Regions from separate parts of the Paenibacillus sp. FSL M7-0656 genome, predicted to be linked through region 1. Evidence: riboswitches for the same ligand, from Rfam matches in the RefSeq annotation. Region 1 holds a riboswitch; each other region holds the start of a gene.
What was found. Region 1 has a riboswitch for thiamine pyrophosphate ahead of MHI01_RS00940 (thiamine phosphate synthase). Riboswitches for the same ligand answer to the same signal wherever they lie in the genome.
Positions count from the first base shown of each region.

Region 2: linked by a shared signal. The riboswitch ahead of thiC (phosphomethylpyrimidine synthase ThiC) and the one ahead of MHI01_RS00940 (thiamine phosphate synthase) in region 1 are both predicted to bind thiamine pyrophosphate.
Region 3: linked by a shared signal. The riboswitch ahead of MHI01_RS14165 (ABC transporter ATP-binding protein) and the one ahead of MHI01_RS00940 (thiamine phosphate synthase) in region 1 are both predicted to bind thiamine pyrophosphate.

Region 1 covers NZ_JBBOOT010000001.1:226,856-230,034, reverse strand. The annotation lists gene thiS (sulfur carrier protein ThiS) at 1-56, opposite strand, end outside; gene thiO (glycine oxidase ThiO) at 53-1,225, opposite strand; gene MHI01_RS00940 (thiamine phosphate synthase) at 1,243-1,905, opposite strand; TPP riboswitch at 2,132-2,241, opposite strand; gene MHI01_RS00935 (ABC-F family ATP-binding cassette domain-containing protein) at 2,317-3,179, opposite strand, start outside.
Region 2 covers NZ_JBBOOT010000001.1:3,469,284-3,472,462, reverse strand. The annotation lists gene MHI01_RS15280 (IclR family transcriptional regulator) at 1-569, shown strand, start outside; TPP riboswitch at 719-832, shown strand; gene thiC (phosphomethylpyrimidine synthase ThiC) at 1,250-3,034, shown strand.
Region 3 covers NZ_JBBOOT010000001.1:3,198,853-3,202,031, reverse strand. The annotation lists gene MHI01_RS14175 (ABC transporter substrate-binding protein) at 1-83, opposite strand, end outside; gene MHI01_RS14170 (ABC transporter permease) at 251-1,078, opposite strand; gene MHI01_RS14165 (ABC transporter ATP-binding protein) at 1,068-1,832, opposite strand; TPP riboswitch at 1,991-2,093, opposite strand; gene MHI01_RS14160 (radical SAM/SPASM domain-containing protein) at 2,311-3,179, shown strand, end outside.

The DNA of each region.
Region 1 (3,179 bases):
ACACGATTCAATCTGTCTTCAATCTCCATCCGTTGACCATTAACGATGATATTCACTGCACCACTCCCTTTCTGTTCAATCGCTCAGGGCTCAGCGCCTCAATTCCGAGTTCTTCTGAGCTTTTGCCAGCGAGCAACTCAGCGATAAGCCTGCCTGTTATCGCACTAAGCAAGATACCGTTGCGGTAATGTCCAAAGGCGGCAAACAACCCGGGAATACTCTTGCAAGCACCTATATAAGGCAGTCCATCGGGAGTTGCCGGTCTTACGCCTGCCCACGCTCGTATAAATTGTGCTTCCTTCATCCCAGGCACCCAGTGGGTAGCCGCTGTTAGCAGCTTCTGAACACCCTGTACAGAAACGTTCAAATCCGTTCTGCCTGGCAGACTGGTTGCCCCAAGCCAAACCTCTCCATTGGCTTTGGGAACAATATAGATATCCTCTGCATACACCGTTCTATCAGGTCTGTACCCTGCATGTTCATCTGAGAACTGAACCGCGGCTATTTCACCTTTTACCGACCACACAGGCAAGCTCAGATTCACATGTCTCATCAACTCTTCACTCTGTAATCCAGCCGCTATAATGACATGTTTGCATTTCATCTCACCGATCGATGTGGTGATCCCCTGCACACCGTGTTCGTTTGCTTGCACACGTATATCCTGTATGTCCTCCATAACCCGTGCTCCCAATGCTTGAGCGGATTCAGCATATGCCTTCGTTAGATGGACAGGAAGAATCTCACTCTCGTAAGGTCTGTAGTAGGCTCCATACGTATCTCTGTTAAGCCATGATGCCTCCTGTTGCACAACGGAACGGTCCCACCACACCTCATCAGCAGAAGCAGACAACGCAGACTTCCGATTGTCCTTATAACTACTTAATTCACTGTATGAACGAAAAGGAGTTAGGAATCCGTGGCGTTGCAGACCAGTCTCTACCTCACTGAGTGTAGCCATTAGCACCTGTTGCTCGATAAGTAACTGCCTGCTCTGCCTGGCAAGCTTAGCCATCAAAGGATGAGCAAAATCCTCACTGACTGCTGCCAGCATCCCAGCCGCTGCGCAAGAAGTCCCTCCTGCAATCGCCGAACGCTCCAGTAACAGCACATCCTGTCCACGGGAAGCAAGCTCATACGCAATGGCACATCCAACAACGCCTCCGCCTACAATAATCGTTTCTGCATAAATCTTATCCGGTCTATCAGTAATGATCTTTTTCATCCTCTCATCTCCTTGATTCAGCGGCTCAAACTTTCTGTAGCAACGATAGCCTGCCTAAATGATTCAGCGGCTCGATCCGGGGAATCGCTCGCCCATACATTCGAAATCACAGCGACTCCCTGTGAGCCTGCAGAGCGAATAGCGTGAATGTTTCCCGGTTCGATGCCCCCAATCGCCATGACAGGAATGGAGACACCAGAGCACACTTCAGCCAGAGCATATAATCCTCTTGGTTCAAGATCAGGCTTACTGTTGGTTGAGTAGACATGCCCGAAGAAAAGGTAATCGGCTCCCCGTTCTTCAGCGATTTTTGCCTCATCGATTGAATGAACAGATACACCCAGACGAATTCGCTGGACATTGCTTATAACAGCAGGGTTGTAGTTACGTATAGCCTCTTGCCCCCAATGTACACCGCCATAGATGTCATTCTGTGGTGGCAGTTCTGAACCATTGATAACGATGCGACAAGACGGAACGCCAACACCACGCAGACTTTCAGCCCAACCGATCTTTTGTTGCCACGAGAGTTGTTTCTCTCGTATATGGATGTAGTCCACCCATGGCCAAACGTCCTTTGCAACTTTTACAAAAGATGCTTGATTCCCTACACCCGTAGATACAACATGCAGTTCAAATGATCCGTGTACACGTTCATGAGAAATTACCGTACTTTTCATCTCCTTCCATGCGTGAATGCTATGAAAACACAAAAAAGCCACTCCCGTAGGGGAGTGGCTGCGTATTAATTATAGGACCAGATGACTGACTGATACATACAGTTCATTTCGTGCAATAAAGCTATAGACCTTATAGCCATAACGTTATACACGCAACTGCATGTTTCAATTTACTAAGCAAGACGGTTGAATTCTTTCGAATTGCCATTTGCTCACGTCATTCACTGAAACCCGCTCGCCACTTCCCTACGCTGGTATGATCCAGATCAGGTGCAAAGGGTCCGGAATCGCATTCTTCCATCTCAGCCACATCGTGCGGCCCCCCTAGTGTTCATATGAAGTTGTAGCCTATGTTACCATAGAAGGATTTTTTTGTCACCGTTCATTTCTATTAAGCGTTGCTTGAATTGTCTAGTTTTTCTCAGACCATTCTTCAACATTCCATGTTTTGGTAACCCAACCCTCGTAGAAATCAGGTTCATGAGATACCAGCAACACCGTTCCCTTGAATTCTTGCAAGGCACGCTGTAACTCAGCTTTAGCTGTGACATCCAAATGGTTCGTCGGCTCATCGAATAGAATCCAGTTGCTTTCACGCATCAAGAGTTTGCATAGACGAACCTTGGCTTGCTCTCCACCACTCAGCATGTTAAGCGGACGGGTAATGTGCTCATTTTTCAACCCGCAGCGAGCGAGATGACCCCGGACTTCATTTTGGGTCAAATGTGAAAACTCATTCCACACATCCTCAATCGGCGTGATATTCCCAGCACGAACTTCCTGCTCAAAATAGGCCGTTTCGAGATAATCTCCCAAGAAAGTCTTTCCACTGAGTGGAGATATTTTTCCCAGGATGGTTTTCAGCAGTGTTGATTTACCCACACCATTACAACCTACGATGGCAATTTTTTCACCACGTTCAATTGTCATTGTCATTTTAGGCAGCAAAGGATACGTATATCCAATTTCAAAATCAATGCCCTCAAAGACCGTTTTGCTGCTCGCGCGGGCATCCTTGAATTTGAACGTTGGTTTGGCCGCTTCATCTGGACGATCAATACGTTCAATTCTGTCCAGTTGCTTCTCCCGGCTCTTCGCTCGACCAGAAGTTGAAGCACGTGCCTTGTTACGCTGAATGAAATCTTCCTGTTTCTTGATGTACTCTTGCTGTTTCTCGTACGCATCAATATGCTGGGCTTTATTCATATCAGCCATCTCAAGGAACTTGTTATAGTTCGCTGCATATCGCGTTAATTTGGCAAATTCCAAATGAT
Region 2 (3,179 bases), 3.2 Mb from region 1:
ATGCAGCAACAGAGAAGTACCGACTTGGCATCCGAATCTGGGAGCTGTCAGCTCATATGTCCCGCAGTGATGATCCCGCTATTCTGCTGTTGCCTGCGATGGAGCGACTGAGAGATCGATTGGGGGAGACCGTGAGTCTGTACCTGCGTGATGGCAGTGAACGGATTCGGATTCAGGCTGTGCAAAGTGATCAGGCGATTCGCCGAGTTGCCCCCGTTGGTGTTAGACTGCCGCTGTCTGTGGGCGCTTCCAGCAAAGTCCTGATGGCGTTTGCCACGGACGAGGATCGTGAAGAACTGATGAACGGGCCTGAATGGCCGGTGTTTATTGATCCGGCAGTGTATTTGGCGCAAATGGGAGATATCCGGGATAACGGATATGCGACGAGTTATGAGGAACGTGAGCCGGGAGCTGCCGCGGTATCTGTACCGATTATGGATCGCAGAGGCAATATTGCAGCTGCGCTCTCGGTCTCAGGACCTGTCAGTCGACTCTCGCAGGAGACATTGCATGAATACGCACCTGTGTTGAAGGATGCTGCTACGCAAATGGGGCTCATGTTATCCTGATGTTGAGGTAAGTTTTTTCTCCAATAGAGTTTGATTATTTGGAATATAAAGGTTGTTTTTATGTTCCGGTTGCGCTACTCTGTAATGGACGGCCCAACGGGGCCAGCTTCATTGAATATGAACAGCGGCTTATGTAAGCCGCAACTTATTAACGTTACTGGGGGAGTCCGAATTGTCCGGACTGAGACGGAATCGCATGAGATTCCGGACCCTTTGCACCTGATCTGGATCATACCAGCGTAGGGAAGTAATCGGCGATATGACCACAACCACCACATGATGTGACCCTTGTAGGGCTCCGTTAAGGAGCTGCATAAAGGTGCATTATTGGTGATGGACATAAAAGTCGGTTCCTTCGGGGACCGGCTTTTTTATATACAGGGAACGGGCGATATAGTGCGGACTCTATGGGCTTCTTTTTCACTAACCTGCGGAAGTGGGCTTGGATGAGGAGGGAAGTCTTATAGATCGATGATCTGTGGCAGCCTCCGTCTGTTGTTAACTGTACATGAAAAGTGTCTCCCCTGGTCTGGTGTAGGATCGCTCTTTCTTCTCTGCATTGCGCATGATTTGGGACAGGTACGTAAGTGAGCTAATGACGATCCCAACCAAACAAGCGACGAACACTGAGGAGGAGACAAGCGAACATGAGTACAGGAAATCAAACGGGACAACAAGCGATGGAACAGGAACATAACGATCAGCAGGTGGAAAAAGAAACAGGGGCGGCCGGACGGGTTCAGCCCTTTCCGGGTAGCCGCAAAGTCTACATTCAGGGCTCACGGCCGGACATTGCTGTACCGGAACGTGAGATAGCCCTTCATGACACGAATACTCCCCAAGGGGTGGAGCATAACGAACCGCTGCGTGTCTACGATACGAGCGGCCCCATGACCGATCCCGAATTTCATGCGGATATCCGCGCAGGTCTGCCAGCCCTGCGCACTCGTTGGATCACAGAGCGCGGCGATGTTGAAGCTTATCAGGGCCGTATGGTTAAACCGGAGGATAACGGACTGAAGCCCGGGGGAAAGAGAGCTGGAGCCGAAGAGTACCCTGGATTGCGTGGAAAACCGCTACGAGCACAGACAGGACGCTGTGTGACTCAGATGCACTACGCGAGACAGGGAGTCATTACGGCTGAGATGGAATTCGCCGCCATTCGTGAAGGCGTGGAGCCGGAATTTGTGAGACAGGAGCTGGCGAGTGGACGGGCCATTCTGCCATCCAACATCAATCACCCGGAGAGTGAGCCGATGTTGATCGGTCGTCATTTTCACGTGAAGATCAATGCCAACATAGGTAACTCTGCCGTATCTTCCTCCATTGAGGAAGAGGTCGAGAAGATGACTTGGGCGGTACGATGGGGATCGGATACGGTGATGGATCTGTCCACAGGCAAAAACATTCATACCACCCGGGAATGGATCATCCGTAATTCACCTGTGCCGATTGGTACGGTGCCGCTGTATCAGGCGCTGGAGAAGGTGAATGGCGAAGCGGAAGCGCTGACCTGGGAGTTGTACCGTGACACACTCATTGAGCAGGCAGAGCAGGGCGTGGACTACTTTACGATTCATGCAGGTGTACTGCTGCGTTATATCCCCATGACCGCCAAGCGAATGACAGGCATTGTGTCTCGGGGCGGTTCCATTATGGCAGCATGGTGTCTGGCGCATCATCAGGAGAATTTTTTGTATACCCATTTTGAAGAAATCTGCGAGATTATGAAAAGGTATGATGTAGCGTTTTCGCTGGGAGATGGACTTCGTCCAGGCAGTATCTACGATGCGAATGACGAAGCTCAGATGGCGGAACTGGCCACGCTTGGGGAACTGACGCAGATCGCATGGAAGCATGATGTGCAGGTGATGATCGAAGGCCCGGGTCATGTGCCGATGCATAAGATCAAGGAGAATGTGGACTTGCAGATGGAGATCTGTAAAGAAGCACCGTTCTACACACTTGGGCCGCTAACGACCGACATTGCGCCAGGATATGATCACATCACATCCGCCATTGGGGCAGCCATGATTGGCTGGTTCGGCACGTCGATGCTCTGTTATGTTACGCCAAAAGAACATTTGGGCCTGCCCAACAAGGATGATGTGCGGGAAGGGGTCATCGCCTACAAGATCGCGGCCCACGCCGCCGATCTGGCGAAGGGACATCCACGTGCTCAGCGCCGCGATGACGCATTGTCCAAAGCGCGGTTCGAGTTCCGTTGGCGTGACCAGTTCAACCTGTCACTGGACCCGGAACGTGCGCTATCCTACCATGATGAGACGCTGCCAGCAGAAGGGGCCAAAGAAGCTCATTTCTGCTCCATGTGCGGACCGAAGTTCTGTAGTATGCGCATTACGCAGGACATTCGTGCCTTTGCCGCGGATAAAGAATTGTCCGAGAATGAGGCTGTAGCTGCCGGGATGCAGGAAAAGGCCGAGGAATATCGGACACGCTCCTAGGCGCCGGTACAGCGCAAGCTGGGCAGTCTGAAATAGAGATAAAGCCGTTTCTCTCTGTCATTGCAGAGAAGAACGGCTTTTTTTAGTGTTATGTCATGTATGTATTCTTAACCGTACTCAGCCTTTATCAGAATTAGCTTTGTGA
Region 3 (3,179 bases), 3.0 Mb from region 1:
TCTGTGGTGCTGCATCCGCTAACGATCAGCAAAAGGCTAATGAGTATGATGGGAAGCAGGGAGTATATACCTTTGTTATTCATAAATGAAGTTCCTCATTTCATCGTTTTGATTTGTAGAAAATGGGCAACAGCATGTTAACGATAATGTGACAATGAACTGATTGAAGATGTTGCTGAAATTGTGCATAAGATATGTTTTGTTTTGAAGATTGTAACTACTGTATTTACATCTAATTTCTGTCTAAGTATTATCCAACCTTTCTTTTGCCTCCATGACGATGACGCCGTATGCTAAACCGTTTCTCCAGCCAGGTAATCAGTACAAACAAAACGATCCCAAGCAGGGATAACAGCAAAATGGCGGCAAACATCGCATCCGTGTTCATGTTGCTGGACATACGACGGCTGAAGTACCCTAGACCTTTGCTACCACCGAGCCATTCGCCAATCGTTGCCCCAACCACGCAGTACACCACAGACATCTTTAGCCCCGAGAAAAAAGAGGGAAGTGCCAGCGGAACCTGGAGTTTGCAAAAAATATCCCACTTGCTGGCGCCCATGGTGAGCAACAGTTCACGCTGCTCTGGATCGCCTTGGCGGAGTCCATCGTAGGTACTGACCACAATGGGGAAGAATGCGATTAAAAATACCACGGCGACTTTGCTCCACAACGTGTAACCAAACCACAGGATAAATACGGGGGACAAGGCAATCAACGGTATGGTCTGACTGATCACGATGAAGGGATACAATGCCCTTTCAATCGATCGGTTCATATGCATGCCTGTTGCCAGCGTAATTCCAGTCACTATGGACAAGACAAAACCAACAACAACCTCCATAAAGGTAGCAGGCAGATGGATGGTCAACAGCAGACGGCGATGCTCAACCAGTGAGCTTACGATGGCCGTGGGTGCAGGAATGATGAAGGAGGGCACCCATCCCATACGCACAATCACTTCCCAGATCGCCAGTAATAAGAACATGAGCATAATGAACAGACCATATTGGGAAAACGACCTCGAGAGCCACTTTAAACACCACGTCCAGACGCTAACCTCAGCTCTATCGTGCATGCAATTGTTCCTCCAGTTGTTGCCTCATCTGCACGAGAGCCGGTTCGTAGATCATGTCCGAATGCCTTGGGCGTGGTAAAGGAACCGTCATCTCCTGCAACTGCTGACCTTGCCCTCCTGGAGTTAACAGAATGATACGGTCACTTAACAGCAGGGCTTCTTCGATGTCATGTGTAATGAACATCACGGTTTGGCCAAAGCTCTCCCACAGCTCCAGCAACCAGCGATGCATTTCTCGTTTGGTTAATGCGTCGAGTGCACCGAAGGGTTCATCCAGCAACATGAGCTGCCCGCCTGTAAGCAAGGTACGAAGCAATGCCACCCGCTGCCGCATGCCGCCGGATAACTCATCCGGATAGGAATGTTCATAACCGGACAAGCCGAACCTTGCCAATCCTGCGATGATATCGGCTCGTAGTTTGTCCTTATCCTGTCGGCCTGGTGCAAGCTCGGCAGGTAGCATGCAGTTCTCCATGACGGTACGCCAGGATAACAGCAGATCTTTCTGCGGCATATAGGCGACTCGTCCGAGCCGTTGTCCTTGCGGGACATCAGCTATATCGATGGTGCCAACGGTTGGTTCATGCAAGCCTGCGAGCAGCTTGAAGAGCGTGCTTTTACCTGATCCGCTGGAGCCGATGAGCGAGACAAATTCTCCTTGTTGAACCTGAAGCGACACATTGGAGAGCACAGGGGAACCCTTTTTTTCGGGAAAAGCAAAGCTTACGTTGTGAATGGTTACATGGTTATCCATCTGATCCTCACCCCCTTGATGTCAGACTACTGCAATAACAACGGCATCCTATACTCTGCAAAAGGAACAAAAAAGACCCACCCATTTCCGGAGAAATGAGTGGGTCTGTAAGTTAAATCCGCAATTTATCTTCACATACATGAAAAAATTCCGCTTACTAAAAGGCCGCTCCACTTCCCTCCGCTGGTATGATCCAGATCAGGTTCAAAGGGTCCGAATAGTCATATTCGTCTCAGCCGCAAGGCTCCCCTAGTGCAAAAGTTCAAGATATGCAGTTGTGTGTTCAGCATATATCAATCGAACATGAACTGTAAAGAGGCAGCATGATAGAATTCTTGAGATGAACTTGGAGTCATACCCGAACAACTGAACAATTTACCTGGGCTCCCTAACCCGATATAATAGTGGTGGCGCATATTGGCCGGATCACAAATGCAGGTGGGATTGTTCTCCCTCCTAGGCAGAATGGGGACCCGAGTTGAAAACGTTCAAAAAAGTATATATTGAGATCACGAGTATCTGCAATCTGGCATGCAGCTTCTGTCCGCAGACACAGCGTGCCAAAGGATTCATTGACCCTGAAGTCTTCAACAATATACTGGATCAAGTTAAACCACACACCAATCATATTTACTTACATGTCAAAGGTGAACCCTTGTTGCATCCCAAAATAGATCTGTTGCTCGATTCCGCACATGAGAAGGGACTCAAGGTGAACATTACAACGAATGGTACACTGCTGCCCAAGACTCAGCATAAATTGCTTGGCAAACCGGCGCTGCGGCAGATGAATTTCTCCCTGCACAGCTTCGATGGGCATGAAGGTTCAACAGATCGTGACGGGTATCTGCGTCATATTTTGTCCTTTGTACACGAGGCCGTTAAGCACAATGTCATCATTTCATTCCGGTTGTGGAATCTGACACAGGATAACTTCACAAATGCTCAGATGAATCGAAATCGGGAGACCCTTGAAGTATTGGAACGTGAGTTTAATCTGGACTTCCGCATTGAGGAAAAAGTAGTTCCAGGCAGCGGGGTCAAAATTGCCCCGAATGTATACCTGAATCAGGACCATGAGTTCCAGTGGCCAAGTCTGGATGCACCTGAAGATGACGGTAAAGGCTTTTGCCATGCACTTCGCGGTCAGGCAGCTGTGCTTGTAGATGGAACGGTGGTTCCATGCTGTCTCGATGGCGAGGGTGTGATTAACCTTGGTAATGTGCACGAGAAGTCATTCTCGGAGATTATTGAGGGTGAGCGAGCGAACAATCTGGTATATGGCTTCTCCAAACGCGAAGCTGTAGAAGAGTTGTGTAGAAAGTGCGGTTATCGTCAGAGATTTGG